One region of the Paenibacillus sp. EB106-05-06-XG162 genome, then DNA from elsewhere that is predicted to be linked to it. Evidence: predicted binding sites of a transcription regulator. Region 1 holds the regulator's gene; the other holds the start of a gene.
The links. The regulator LexA, encoded in region 1, represses DNA repair genes until DNA is damaged. The targets are predictions, from matches to a motif close to CGAACATATGTTCG.
Positions count from the first base shown of each region.

Region 2: the regulator LexA is predicted to act here: its motif matches at 3,250-3,263, upstream of AC3WU2_RS23070 (DNA polymerase IV).

Region 1 covers NZ_JBYTDT010000009.1:84,424-92,336, forward strand. Annotated here, with positions in the region: gene glnA (type I glutamate--ammonia ligase) at 1-736, shown strand, start outside; gene lexA (transcriptional repressor LexA) at 1,152-1,778, opposite strand; gene AC3WU2_RS18945 (LysM peptidoglycan-binding domain-containing protein) at 1,960-2,316, shown strand; gene AC3WU2_RS18950 (DUF896 domain-containing protein) at 2,431-2,631, shown strand; gene AC3WU2_RS18955 (hypothetical protein) at 2,680-3,198, shown strand; gene AC3WU2_RS18960 (HAD family hydrolase) at 3,237-4,034, shown strand; gene AC3WU2_RS18965 (SCO family protein) at 4,212-4,775, shown strand; gene AC3WU2_RS18970 (FixH family protein) at 4,899-5,246, shown strand; gene AC3WU2_RS18975 (1,2-dihydroxy-3-keto-5-methylthiopentene dioxygenase) at 5,316-5,858, opposite strand; gene metH (methionine synthase) at 6,014-7,913, shown strand, end outside.
Region 2 covers NZ_JBYTDT010000013.1:112,584-120,496, forward strand. Annotated here, with positions in the region: gene AC3WU2_RS23055 (M23 family metallopeptidase) at 6-1,355, shown strand; gene AC3WU2_RS23060 (hypothetical protein) at 1,359-1,862, shown strand; gene AC3WU2_RS23065 (hypothetical protein) at 1,979-2,896, shown strand; gene AC3WU2_RS23070 (DNA polymerase IV) at 3,335-4,594, shown strand; partial or broken gene AC3WU2_RS23075 (YolD-like family protein) at 4,701-4,919, shown strand; gene AC3WU2_RS23080 (hypothetical protein) at 5,545-5,892, shown strand; gene AC3WU2_RS23085 (protein kinase domain-containing protein) at 5,832-6,389, shown strand; gene AC3WU2_RS23090 (hypothetical protein) at 6,503-6,748, shown strand.

The DNA.
Region 1 (7,913 bases):
ATATGCAAATGCGATTAAAGCTGCTGACCAAATTCAGACCTTTAAGCTTGTTGTTAAGACCATTGCTAGACAGCATGGACTACATGCAACATTTATGGCGAAACCTTTATATGGCGTGAATGGTTCAGGTATGCACTGTCATCAGTCGCTATTCAATGGCAAAACAAATATGTTCTATGATGAGAGTGACAAGCTGGGTCTAAGCGAAACAGCTCGTCAATACATGGCAGGTATTTTGAAGCATGCCCGTGGATTCGCAGCGATTACGAATCCAACGGTGAACTCCTACAAACGGTTGGTTCCAGGTTACGAAGCGCCTTGCTATGTGGCATGGTCCGCAAGTAACCGTAGCCCGATGATTCGTATTCCTGCATCTCGTGGTCTGGGAACACGCGTTGAAGTACGTAACCCGGATCCAGCTGCGAATCCTTATCTATCACTTGCAGTGATGCTCAAAGCAGGTCTAGATGGCATTAAGAACAAAATGGAGCTTCCAGCACCTACGGACCGTAACATCTATGTCATGTCCGAAGAAGAGCGTATCGCTGAAGGTATTCCTAGCTTGCCGTCCGACCTTCGTGAAGCCTTGACAGAGCTTGTGAATGACGAAGTCATCTGCAGTGCACTAGGTGAGCACGCATTGACTCACTTCTATGAGTTGAAAGAAATCGAGTGGGATATGTACCGTACGCAAGTTCACCAATGGGAACGCGATCAATACATTACGCTTTACTAAAATGATGAAACCCCTAGCGCTGTAAGTGTTAGGGGTTTTTGTTTAAAATATTTGTAACCTAACAGCCCTCATTGTAGCGGCTGTTTTTGTTTGTTCTAGCGATTTTAGGTCATATGGGCAGCCAAGCCGAATTCTCTTATCGTTGGATCGAATGGTCAGCTGCAGTGTTGCAATCATGATGATATGAACACTATCTGTGGACGGCTCCGTTGAGTTGGATAATGACAAAACGGATGAACATGTGTAGAATGCAAGTTCACCAAGGGAACTTGCGCACTCATGTGACAGAAAAGATGTTGACCATATGCTGTTTTCATCTATAAAAGCATAAAAGAGTCCCTCGATCGCTCGGGAGACTCTTCATAATAAATTAGCATCTGGCTGGAACAACCAGCGATGCTAATATGTATAGCAATTAGTGCATATTGCGGAACAAGCCAATAACTTTACCAAGAATGGTAACGTGATTCAATCGAATCGGTTCCATCGTTGAATTCTCAGGTTGTAATCGAATATGGTCTTTTTCTTTATAGAAAGTCTTGACAGTAGCTTCGTCATCTTCTGTCATCGCTACGACGATATCGCCGTTATTCGCTGTCTGCTGCTGGCGGACGATAACAAAATCTCCATTATGAATACCAGCCTCGATCATACTTTCCCCCATGACGGAGAGCATAAACACGTTCTGGTCATGTACGAATTGCTCTGGAAGCGGGAAATAATCTTCAATGTTCTCCGTCGCAGTAATTGGCGCACCTGCAGTAACTTTCCCCACGATCGGTACCTTCGCAATCATCTGCGTATAGAGATGTGTATGTTCGGATTCTTCCTGACTCAGGAGTTCGATGGCCCGCGGTTTGGTAGGGTCGCGGCGTATTAAACCCTTCTTCTCTAATCGATCCAAGTGGCCGTGCACAGTGGAGCTGGAAGCTAGACCGACAGCTTCTCCAATCTCACGAACAGAAGGAGGGTAACCTTTAGATCGTACTTCATTCCTTATAAATTCTAAAATAGCTTGTTGTCTATTGGATATTTTAGACATGAGGTTCAACTCCATTAGTAGACTTTTACAAAATTATAGCATAGAACTACCGTTCGTACAAACATTAGTTCTAAATTGCAAGAATGAGGGGAACGAACGTTCTAAAATAGTGTTGACACAAACGAATGTTCGTGTTAAATTATGGACATAGAAAACAGAACAAACGTTTGGGGTGCTGATTATGCTAAAGTATAGCTCATATCAAAGTGTGTATAATAACCGTTCCGAGGTCGTGAATAGAGACTCTTTTCTTAAGAAGAAGATTGTTCAGGTTGTATTGTTCTTAGTCCTTGTATGCAGTTTGACGAGTATGGGATTATTGAATGCATTTGCTGCAGATACGCGTGAAGGGGAACGTAATGCGAACATTCCGTTGCAGGTTGTTGTATCATCAGGGGATACATTGTGGGCGATTGCGAAGGAACATAAGCCAGCTGGGATGGATGTTCGTAATTATATTGAAATGATCAAAGACCTGAATGGTAAACGGAACAGTTCCATTCAATCAGGTGAAGTGATTAAATTACCAATTCTATAAAAGGTTAATTCGTATGCTCGATAGGGCATAGGCCCTGCTGAGAGTGGAGGGGTTACCCTTGACAACCTCTATTGTAAATGTCAAAGTAATATAGACAGAATAGGGGGGATAGTGATGAATTTCGACAAGATTGTAGAGCGAATTAATGAATTGGCTCGTAAACATAAAACGGTAGGTTTGACGCCGGAAGAGACGGTTGAACGGGACGCGCTTCGTCAACAATATATTGATGGGTTCAAACGTTCCTTGAAGCAGCAACTGGATAATATCGAGTTTGTTGATGAGGATGATAATAATCCAACAATTAAACATTAGATGAAGCAAGTTTTCCTTCGGGAAAACTTCCAAGGAGGAAGAATTTCGATGGCCCGTTCATGGGAAAGAATGGTACGCAAGAACACGAAGAATGTAAATAAGGCTCGTAAGAAACAGGGGCAACAAGTGATCGGTGCGAGTAGAGACGCGAAATCGGGTGTGGATCGTTATGTTGGAAGAAACTTGATCCTACCTATTACATTAGTAGCATTCGGATTATTGTATGCACTACTATATTCCGCTGTAGAACAGAAGACCTCGCCAACCCTGTTCTGGGCAACGGTGGGGTTATACATATTCCTTGGCGTTGTAATCTTCCTGCGTAGACCTTATATTAGTGTAGATAAATCTTCTGTAGGGACACGTCGTTTCAATCGAGACGTACGTCTAGATGCTAGCCAAATCAAAGATATCACCGTGCAAAAAGGTTACGTCGTCATTGGTACGAAGGCTAAAGGTTCCAACTGGGTGTTCTCAAGATTGATGAATCGTTACGATACGGTAGTGATCGGTGAGCGGTTGAAAGAGTTTGCACGCGTCAATAATGTTCCTTTTGAAGAGCGTTAATTATATAGAGCACTGTAAAGGTATGGGGGAGAAGAGAGATGACGATTAAAGCCGTATTATTCGATCTGGACGATACTTTATTATGGGATGATCGCAGTGTGAAGGAAGCGTTTGAAGCTACATGTGCTGCAGCAGCTCGAGCATATCCTCAAATTCAGTCTGTAGATTTGGAAGAAGCAGTAAGACGAGAAGCTAGAGCACTCTATGAATCTTTTCCGACATTCCCGTTCACACAGATGATTGGAATTAACCCTTTTGAAGGGCTGTGGGCGAATTTTACGCATGGGGAACAACAAGAGTTTCGACAATTACAAGCCTTAGCGCCTAGTTACAGAACAGAAGCGTGGACACGTGGTCTGAAGTCGTTAGGGGTTGAAGATGCGGAGCTTGGCGAACGATTGGGTCTATTATTCGCGACAGAGCGTCGGGCTCGTCCTTACGTATATGAAGAGACGTTCCAGATTCTAGATGAATTGAAAGGGAACGTGAAGCTCCTATTATTAACCAATGGGTCGCCTGACTTGCAACAGGAGAAGCTTAACGGAGTACCTAATATCATTTCTTATTTTGATCATATCGTGATCTCTGGCGCATTCGGAGAAGGTAAGCCAGCGTCATCTATATTTAGACATGCGATGGCTGCACTTGAGATTGAGCCTCATGAGGGGCTTATGGTGGGTGACAAGCTTACAACCGATATTAAAGGCGCACTTGGTGTTGGAATGCATGCCGTATGGGTTAATCGACATGGTGCACAGCGCTCGACTGAAATTGTTCCTGATTATGAAATCATGCATCTCTCTGAACTTCACAATATTATACAGCAACATGTATAAATAGAGGGAATCCCTTGTTCTGAATATGGAACAAGGGATTTTTGCATTCTGCTATGACATTTGATACAAAATCGTCACAAAGAATTGACAAAGATAGCCCGAATGAGTCATTCTTCTCGTGTACAATCATTTTATAATGAAAAAGGAATTTGTTGGCTACATAGAGGAGAGGTTATGATGAAGAAGTTAATGGTAATAATGCTTGGGGTAGTATTGTTATTAACAGCGTGTGGTGGAGCGAAGCAGACAAGCTCCATGAAAGTCGGAGATTTTGCGTATACAGATCAGGCTGGGCAAGCGTTCGGACTTGCTGATGTGAAAGGTAAAGTGTGGCTTGCCGATTTCGTATTTACGAATTGTAACTCAGTCTGTCAGCCAATGACTTTCAATTTGACAGATCTTCAGAAGAGAATAAAAGCGGAAAATCTGGATGTCACGTTCGTATCCTTCAGTGTAGATCCAGACCGTGATAAACCTGAAGTTATGAAAGCGTTCGCTGACAAATTCGGCGTGGACTTTGCGAGCTGGCATTTCTTGACGAATTATAAACTTGAAGATATTCAGGCTTTCGCGAAGTCATCATTTAAGACGATTGTAGAGAAGGAACCGAGTTCAGATCAGATGATTCATGGCACATCGTTCTACCTGGTTAGCAAAGAAGGATATATTATGAAGAAGTATAACGGTGTTGAAGATGTTCCTTATGATCAGATCATTAAGGATATTAAAGATTTATCCTAACCGATGATGGAAGTAGACAAGAAAGGAATGCAAATGATGAGAATGAAAAAATGGAGTACTCTGGCTGTTGCTTGTATTCTCCTGATTGCCTTAGTATCGGGTTGTTCAGGATCTAAATCAGCAATGAATCACGATGGAATGGACATGGATATGGACATGAACGAGGATGCAATGAATCCGATCAAAGTAGAGATTATTCTGCCGGAGCAGATTGTTGCGAATAAAGATCTTGAGCTTCAAGCGAAAGTGACGCAAAGCGATAAACCTGTCGATGATGCACAGAAAGTCATGTTCGAGGTATGGCGTGGAGACGAGCAGGAGCATGAGAAAATAGAAGCAAAACATACGAGTGATGGGGTTTATCATATTGAAAAACAATTCGCTGAACCTGGGGAATATACGATGATCGCGCATGTATCAGCTCGTGAAATGCATTCCATGCCTAAGAAAACATTCCAAGTAACAAAATAACAAGAAAAGCCCGCTTATGTCTGAAGAAGACGAAGCGGGTTTTGATTATTCGGCGAAAGATCGAATGGATTATGCCTTTTGAAACGCAGGATCATTATAGGATGTTGCAATCCAACCATCTTTCTCGATAAAGAGGCGAACGGCAACGATTTGACGATTATCCATCAAAGTAAAGAAGTGAGGTGTATGCTCAGGAACGGAGATCACATCACCAGCTTCTAATTCGACGTTAAAATAACCTACGTCGTCTTTTCCCTTGATGATGAAAATTCCCTTTCCCGCCGTAATGGCGCGGATCTCATCTTCCGTATGTGTATGGACGTCTTCGAACTTCGTAAGCAGTTCTTCAAGATTAGGTGTCGAATCCGATAATGTGATGATATCCCAGATCTGATAGCCGCGACGTGCAGCTAGATCACGAATCTCTGCGTCATAGGTAGCGAGAACTTCGGCCTTCTCTTCATCGGAGAGGACGAAACGCTCACGAAGGTTTTCTGGCAACTTAGTTGCATCCCAATGTTCATATAATACTTCTTGGTTCGCTAGAAATGCACGAACTTCTTCTTCGCCTGAAATACGCGCCCCTGTATTACGAATGTAAATTTCAGCCAAAATAATCCCTTCTTTCCTATAAATTAACTAGATATTGATTGTATTATAGTAGATTTTACGCTGGCTGTCGACTTTTAATGCATTGACACTTTTCTAAAGTTTGGTATTCTGTTAAACTAATTCTTAACGTTTTTGCAGTAGGAAGGGGATTAGGCATGAATAAACTGAGCATACAAGAACAAATGAAACATAAAATCCTTATCCTCGACGGCGCAATGGGAACGATGATTCAGCGTGAAGACTTAACGGCGGATGATTTTGGGAGCGAAGAGCTAGATGGCTGTAATGAGATTCTTGTTCTTACGCGGCCGGATGTGATCCAGAAGATTCATGAAGAATATCTAGAAGCTGGCGCGGATATTTTGGAGACGAATACATTTGGTGCCACAAGTGTGGTACTTGCGGAGTATGATTTGCAAGACCGAGCGCGGGAGCTCAATTTGGCTGCTGCCAAGCTAGCAGTGGATGCTGCGAAGAAATACTCTACGCCGGAATGGCCACGTTATGTTGCAGGTGCATTAGGCCCAACGACGAAAACATTGTCGGTAACGGGTGGTGTCACGTTCGATGAGCTTGTAGATTCCTATTATGAGCAAACACTAGCATTAATCGAGGCCGGTGTTGACACAATATTACTTGAGACGTCGCAAGATACATTGAATGTGAAAGCGGGCAGTATCGGAATTAGACGTGCATTTGAGACCGCGGGGAAGACACTACCATTGATGATCTCTGGGACGATCGAACCGATGGGTACAACGCTTGCCGGGCAGAACATTGAATCTTTATATATCTCGTTAGAGCATTTGAAGCCGATCTCGGTTGGACTCAACTGTGCAACAGGTCCTGAATTTATGCGTGACCATATTCGTTCATTGTCTGAAATTGCAGATACGGCAATTAGTTGTTACCCTAATGCGGGGTTACCAGATGAGAATGGTCACTATCATGAATCCCCGGATTCGTTAGCGAAGAAGATGGCAGGGTTCGCGGAACAAGGTTGGCTTAATATTGCTGGTGGATGCTGCGGAACTACACCGGATCATATTCGCGCATTAGCGGAGACGATGAGCCAATTCAAACCACGGAGCGCATTTGGAACACATCCTCCTGCTGTATCCGGAATTGAGACAGTATACATTGAATCGGAGAACCGACCCTACATGGTTGGTGAACGGACGAACGTATTAGGCTCCCGAAAGTTCAAACGTCTGATTGCAGAAGGAAAGTATGAGGAAGCATCCGAGATCGCACGTGCGCAAGTGAAGAGCGGTGCACACGTCATTGACGTCTGTGTACAGGACCCGGATCGTGAAGAATCCGAGGATATGATGAAATTCTTGGAACTCGTTGTGAAGAAGGTCAAAGTACCTCTCGTCATCGATACTACGGATGCGAAGGTTATCGATCTGGCACTGAAGTATTCGCAAGGGAAAGCAATTATTAACTCCATTAATTTAGAGGATGGCGAAGAGAAATTCGAACATGTCGTCCCATTGATTCATAAGTATGGTGCAGCAGCGGTTGTCGGAACGATAGATGAGCGTGGACAAGCAATCACGCGGGAAGATAAGCTGGAAGTTGCAAAGCGCTCCCGAGACCTTCTAGTGAACAAATACGGAATGCAGCCAGAAGACATTATTTTCGACCCGCTCGTCTTCCCAGTTGGGACAGGGGATGAACAATATATCGGCTCGGCAAAAGAGACAATTGAAGGGATTCGCCTCATTAAGGAAGCGATGCCGGAATGTCAGACGATTCTAGGGATTAGTAATATTTCGTTCGGGTTACCAGAAGCAGGGCGTGAGGTGCTGAACTCTGTCTTCTTGTATGAATGTACGAAGGCAGGACTTGATTACGCCATTGTAAACACGGAAAAATTAGAACGTTATGCATCGATCCCTGAACACGAGCGTCGTCTGTCCGAGGAATTACTGTACGATACGAATGATGCGACACTTTCTGCTTTTGTAGCGGCTTTCCGGGATAAGAAGGTCGTAAAGAAAGAGAAGGCTTCGAACTTGACGTTAGAAGAGCGATTAGCATCTTATGTTG
Region 2 (7,913 bases), on a different contig from region 1:
ATGCAATGAGTGGGTTTTCACAAGGAGATTTAAGCAGCGTATTAAAAGGTGCAGGGGCAAAACTAGGAAAAGCAGTAAAGAAGCAATCCAAAAAGTTGGTCAAGAGAGCACTATTAAAAGTAGGAAAGATATTGTTATTAATATTTAAAAAGCTCATGATTAAGTTGTTACTAGTAATTGGTTCGTTTATAGGTACAACTGGTATAATTAGTTTTTTTGCTATTATTTTAGTTGGAGGCGCTCTTATTATGTTAAGTGCTACGTTTGGTTTCCTATCAGACGATAGCCCAGTCACAGCTCAAGAATTACAGGAACGCTATACAGCAGCCGTAGTTGAAACTGCAAAAGAAGAATTGTATCGTCCTTTAAATATTGTAATTCAAGCAATTGATAATGTAAGAATTACAATTAATGAACTAGAATTTGATGAGGTAGAACCTAAAAAAATAGCTAAAATGTTAGTGCCAGATATTACTTATAAAGTTTTTGAAGATACTACTATAACTACTACAACAACTACAAAAATAGTTTCTAAGAATGGTGGTGCACAGTCGGAGACAAGTTCTGATACCCGTACTGAAACAAATCGAAAAGAAGTAGTTACTTGGGCCCATACCTGGAACAAAATTTATGAGTATAATTATCATCTTGTGACTTCAACAGAATCATACAGTGCAGGTGGAGGGGATGGATCTTCTACTTCGATTACAATAGAAAAAAGAGAATGGGTTTCTGATCCACCTAAAATAACACTTGATTTTACAAAATTTGATGATTGTATGGAGTTTTTTGACTTTTCAGAGGGGGATCGAGATCTGGTAGCGAATATTATTGCCTCAGACGAGAAAGGTTTGATAGAAATCCAGGGATATATTGATAGCGGACCACTAGGTGATGACACAATAGAAGAATCACCATGGGCACCTTCAACAGATGGAGAATTTATTTGGCCAACTAGTGTAACTCGTATTACATCTCGTTATGGTTACAGAATTGATCCTATAACTAAAAATAGAACAAAGTTGCATAAAGGAATTGATATTTCGGATGCAAAATGTAAAACGAGTGGTTGTTCTATTTTTGCGGTAGGCGATGGTAAAGTCTTGAAATCTTCCAATACAAATAATGGTTATGGGAACGAAGTACAAATAATACATTCAAATGGTTTGATTTCTCAATATGCACATATGAGTACAGGAAGTTTAAAATTTAAGAAAGGTGATTTAGTTAAACAAGGCCAAGTTATAGGGACTATGGGGACAACTGGGAACTCTACCGGAATACATTTGCATTTTGAAGTAAGAAGTGGATCAAAAGTATTTGACCCTCTGCTGTATCTGAAGGGGGCAAGATAAAATATGAAAAAAATATTATTTTACATTAGTGTTGCATGGATATTAATTATAATGGGAATCATATTAATTCCGAGGATGTATGATACAAAAGACGTAAAAATCTCTTCATCAATTCAAACTGATGAAGAAGGTCCTCTCGTAGGGGAATTATCTCGGCCAGAAACTATTAGAGAAGTAATTACAAATTTTATAGAGGCTATAAATAATAATGATTTAGAATTTGCAAGTTATTTTATCGAACCAAATTACATGTTAGATATTATTGATAGTGGGGGTGGTTCACCAGAGGAATCCATACAAAATTTTGTTCGATTATTTGAGCCAACAAAGTTAAAGTCTTTTGACCTAAAGTTACCTCAACAAATGAGAAATCGTTTTGATTGTACTATTAATATATATTTAATAGAAGGTTCAAATAAAAAATATAAGTTCACTATTGTTGAGGGATATGATGAGCATTCTGTTTCAAAACAATACTATATTGAAGATATAAATTTAATTGCTTGAAGGTAAATAGTTTTCTTTGTTACAATTTAAGGAAAATAGTTATAAAGTAGGATTTACATTTAACTTTTCGAATAATATTGTTAGATTTTTTGGGAAAGGAGGCTTGAAAACAGAGGATGAAGAGGACTTATACGAAGAGAGAACTTGCGGAAGCAATGCAAGTATTCGAGTCGGATGTTGACTCATGGATTAAAAATTTGTATATAAATCCTTCTAAGTCGGAAAATGATGACATAGTTTTTCAACTCAATGAAGTAACTCGATTTAAAGAATGGTACAGAGATAAGGTTCCTTTAAGAGAAGCTGCACATATGCTAAATGTTTCAATATCCCATTTAAACAATGAAGCCAGGACAGGGAATATAAATAGTGAATTAGTAGACTATGGGAAACAGAAGCGACGCATGTTTCGTATTGATGAATTAAACCACTATAAGAAGAATGCTCAAAGGATAAAGCGGAAAAAAGAACAAGGAAAATCAGTTGAAGTTTATGCAAATGGGTTAATTCTATTTGATGAGATCTGTACGGATTATGGAAATGCGTTTGTGATTCAAGTCGAGCCAGTTGAACTCTGGATTAATGGAGAACATCATATCCCTGAAAAATTGGTCATAAAAGAGAATGTGAAACGTCCTAAAGAAGTTAAATATAACAAAGATCCTGGAGTAATTTTGTTTAAATGTTGTTCATTAGATGAAAATTTTTTGTTCTTTATGAAGTCAATTAATACCTTGATACGAGAGCTTGGAGTTAATAATGTCAAAGTGTATAAATTTAATACTGTTTATAAAGTTAGGGCGAGAAGTGGTCTTGTAAAAGGAACAAAAACCGATTTCGAAATATTGAGATTGTTTCTAATCTCAGGGGATGTTGTATTTAACGGTAAAATAGTTCTTCGTACAAAGTATCAAAAAATGAATGTTAATCTTTCTTCAAAATGCATAGATCTTATTCTAGAATTTGCAAAAAAAAATCAGATCGATAGCTTTGATGAAGCTATTAATCAAGCAATAGAAGAGTATATAAATTAGTTATGAAATAATGAAATCTCCTCTTAAAGAAGGGGATTTTTTTATATTTAGAAGTATAGTAATAAATTGAAAAGATGGTCAGGTGGTCCCATTTCAGAGTTACGAAAAAGACCCCTCTTCAGCACATTTTCAAGATTATTATATGATTTTTTTTTTGTTTGATGTATTTTTTTAACAAAGTGTCGGGTACTGAACGTTTTGTGCCCGTCTGTACAGCGCGACTAGTTTATGCAGAGCTGCTTCGTTAATAACTGGACGGAGCTGATTCCTGTTTCGTGCGGGGTAATGGGGCAGCATATCGAAACTGCTTTAAAAATACTTTGCATAACTGTTTCCATTTGTCCTATAATATAAGAACAAATGTTCCAGTTGATACGATTGTCTAAATATTGCATTGCTTTTTACCCCATTAGTTTATGAAGGGTTGTGTTAATTATTATGAATAAAGTCATATTTCTTGCTGACTGCGAAAGCTTTTACGCAAGTGTTGAAAAAGCGGACCATCCCCAATATAAAAATAAACCTCTTGCAGTTGCGGGTAATCCAGAACGTAGGTCTGGAATTATACTAGCGGCTTGCCCAATTGCCAAAAGTTATGGTGTATCTACTGCAGAACGTCTAGGGGAAGCGTTACGGAAATGTCCGAATCTTGTTATCATGCGCCCAAGGATGCAACGTTATATCGATGTTTCACTAGAAATTACTGACATATACGAAAGATTTACTGACCTTGTAGAACCCTTTAGTGTAGATGAACAATTTTTAGATTTGTCTGGATCTCTAAAACTGTTCGGCGGAGACCCTATCTATATCGCTCAAGCAATACAACGGAAGGTAATGGAACAAACAGGAGTACGTGTTCGGATTGGAATTTCTTCAAATAAGATGCTCTCGAAAATAGCTACGGATATCTGGGCCAAGAAAAATAAAACCGGAATATTTGTACTTAATCAAGAAGATGTTGAACGAGTACTTTGGCCACAACCAGTTGATAAAATGTTTGGTGTAGGTTCCAGGATGACTGCACACTTTGCAAAGCTAGGTATGACAACGATAGGTGACGTTGCACGTACGCCACTCCCTGTACTCAAAGATAAGTTTCGAGCCCGCTTTGGAAAGCAATCTGACATTCATGCAGAGGTTATGTGGCGTACAGCTAATGGGTTAGATAATAGTCAGGTAACACCAGGTACTTTCAACGCTGCTCCGAAGTCGGTGGGGCATATGATGACTTTACCCAGAGACTATTCTGACTCAACAGAAGTGAACGTTATTTTAAGGGAGCTTACGGAGGAAGTATGTCGTGATTGTCGAAAAAAAGGTTATATGGGATCAGTTGTAACTGTCAGCTGCATGTGCAGCCCTTATGAATCACCGACTGGATTCTCTCGGCAAATGAAGATGTCAGATCCCACAAACAATACGAATAAAGTATTTGATGCAGTTAAAACGATATTTTATAAATACTGGGATAAGATGCCTGTTCGCCGTGCCGGAGTAATGCTGAGCGCCCTTACAGATGATCAGACGTATCAATTAACATTGTTTGAGGATCAGCCGAAAGCTCGGGCCATTGATAAAGTTACAGATCAAATTAAAGATCGATTTGGGAGTACGGCAATAGTGCGTGCATCTTCACTTACAAATGCAGGTCAAGCGTTAGATCGATCAAAACGAATAGGAGGTCATTATAAGTGAGCAAGAAACTTACTAATAATGGTTTTGGGAATCAAACAGGTTAACACTACCACAACACCGTGAGGCTATTAGAGAACGTGCAGAAGAGCGTTAGAAACATGAGAGAGAGGATTTAGATCAGCAGGAGGTAGAACAGATCGTAGCCGCGATAGGTGACTCCTACACCTACGAAACCGAAATCAATTTGATTATATTCAACCCACATAAGAATACGGATATTTCTGGGATTGTAATACAAATGGATCAGCACCAGAAGATGATTCGACTTAAGATAACCAATGGATTCAAAGATATTTTTTTCAAAGACATTTTGGGGGTTAGTTAAAATGGATCACTTCACTCGAATCCCAAGATCGTAAGGTTAAGAAGGGATAAGGACGTACGACACTTGATATTGACAAGGAATTAACTTCCATATAAAATATATTTTCTAATCATGATTGTTAAAGGAATGGGTTCGAGCCCTGTACTCTCCAAAATCTCGATTCAGCTAAGTGAGAATGTCGTGCTAAATAACCTTCTATCAGGTTTACAGAGCACCGTTATCGCTATACTGCTTCCGCTTGTCATTACGAAAGGGTTGGTGCCAATGTGCATAATCGTTATTATCATGTCCCTGGTTGCTTCTGGAGGGTTGGTGTAACTGGGAGCACAATATCAATAGCAAGACAGCCAGGGACCCAAATGTCACCGCCTTTAGAAGGCGGTTTTTTATTTAGGTGCGGTCATTCCTGATGCTAGATGTTCTGTTAGATGCTTATTCCGATCAAAAAATCCGATGCAAATTAGTAGGCATGGATATGGTAGAGCATTGGCAAGAGCTATTAACGTTTTTTATTCGTAGGGCCGATGATGAAGATAAACAATCAGAAATTGGCATAACATGGCCACTGTTAATTTGTGCAGAAATCGGTCTTAAACCAGTCGCAACAAAGAGAGGCGGATACATCGTGAGAAATTGGACAAAGAATGGTACGTATTCAAATGTTACACCAATTCAACATCAAGGAATCGATTGCGTGAAGAAAGAACTAAAGGAGGAGCAGTTCACCGAGAAGAACTTGGCGCGGTTCCAGAGGGAGTACGAGATTCTTAAGAGCATTAGTCATCCAAATATTATTCGGGTATATGAAATCGAGGGAGCTTCATACATCATGGAGAAAGCTGACTGTGATTTGGAGGAATACGTTCTAAAAATGAGCTTTCAGATGAAGAAGTTGACCGAATTATCGATGGAATTGCTTCGGGCCTCGCGTGCTTGCATGAACATGAGAATCAGATCATTCATCGGGATCTAAAACCGGCGAATGTGCTTATGGTTAGCGGTGTGCCGAAGATATCGGATCTAGGTGTATGTAAGCCACTGGTGAATAACTTCATCAAAACAAGTGCATATAGTCAGGAATTGATGGGTTCTATGCGGTATATGTGCGATCTGCATAAGGAGGGGAAGGAGGAGCCTACATTTCACTATGATATCTTTGCACTTGGCCGTGTGATCTACTTTATGGAGAAGAAAGAACATCCGCCAGTCGGGACGATCACCAATTTTGATGGCCTGCGGTATCGAGGGCTTGTCCTTTTGACCGAGCTGCAGTCCCAGGTTGAAGCACTTAACATGGAGATCTTCAATCGAATGCGCTTAAGCCTGATTTCTTCCAAGTTATCAATAGAAGATTCCATCACAAAGTACAATGGCTCTCAGATCGGCATGACTGAGCTGGTCGCAACTTTAGCCAACGGAAGTCTCCTAGGGTTTTTGAAGTTTTACATAGTGGAACAGCTAGTGTTATAGAACACATTCCTCACCAAGACGATCAATCTCTTGGGCTATTTTATGACATCTACATGGACTTGTTCGCATCCTTTCGGCAACAACCATATTGGGACTTCAAGAAATGCACTACGGTGACAGAACGTTTGCTTGAATTGTTCGATAAAGCAAGTGGAATGCAACTTCGCAGAAAGTTGTTTCTTGCTGCATATGAGTGGTCGTATGATGGAAACCAGTATGGCGCTATGAAGGAAATGGACGGTTATATAAGGCGGATGAAAAGGAAAAACGACTATTTAGATCTATATATGGAGCTCGTGGGTTACCTCGATGGTTCTGGTATGAATAGTGTTGATACATTCATTGATCAGCACGGCTAGATAATTCTTGCTCTAACACCGAAAAAACCGCTAAAAGCAAATCTGCGATCGTATTCTCAATTCACACCTCAATGATGCAAAGAGGTTAAAGGATTAGACGAAAATGAAGGGGTTGCTTCGAAATTGGAAGCAGATGATCCAATTGCAAACATTCCTATGTCTGCACTCCTGGATGCGGACCGGCGGCGCGGAGCGATCTTCAGCAAGCTTCCTTGGAAGTGTTTGAACTGTACGGAACCCGGCTAGCGTCCTAGGTGTTCTGCAGAAAGAGTAAGTATTTCTAATCTTCAGACTTCTGAATTATTTTATAAAACGAGCCACTAGAATCCCTCTAGAGGCTCGTTTTACTATCAGAGTGTAATTTGACTCTCTGATAATTTTCCATTGGCACAATCACGTTGCAGCAGTATTGGCCCAGTCGCTTTCTGCAATACTGTTTGGAAACCAAGCATTTGCAGCTGACCAACCTCAGAGTCACACAGAAGCGAGCGATAAAATCTCATGGAATGTTTCCGGTGGTAATAGTTACACTGTTTATGCTGCTTCTTCAATTGGATTTATGGGTGCTGAATGGTTCACCAATATTTAATGATAAAGGCACTTCAGTAAAATCAGTACCCATTGTTTTTTTCCGTCTTCTTCCTTCGAACTGTAGACATTGATGCCATATTCATTGCTCTGAAGAAGGTATTTGGCGACCTGCAGGATGACCCTGTTTACGATCGCTTCCACGGCGAGCCGATGAATCGGCATCTGGCTATGCAGTTTGCATTTGTATATCGTCAGGCAAAGAAAGAACACACAAGTTAGTCAGCGCTTGATCCCGGCAGCGAACATTACCTTGTTTTGCTGTCGAGGAGTAGGTCTGATAAAATTCTTCGTAGAAACACCGTCCAGCAGCTCGGCGAATACCCTAGCGCGGAATTCCGTATCCAACAGCTATACCAGCAGCTACTGCTGCTGCATCACTTAGGGTTTACAAACGGAACTTCCGAATTGCAACCCTTTTTTATTATTGTTTAGCGCAGATCTGCTACGATGAACCTCATGCACTGAACTTTCAAGTGTTAGCAATTCTATAAATGAACCATTCCCATGGGTTGCGAACATATCGGGCAACGAAAAAGTTCTTCATTTTCGGAGATTAAAGTTGTCCTGTTGATTC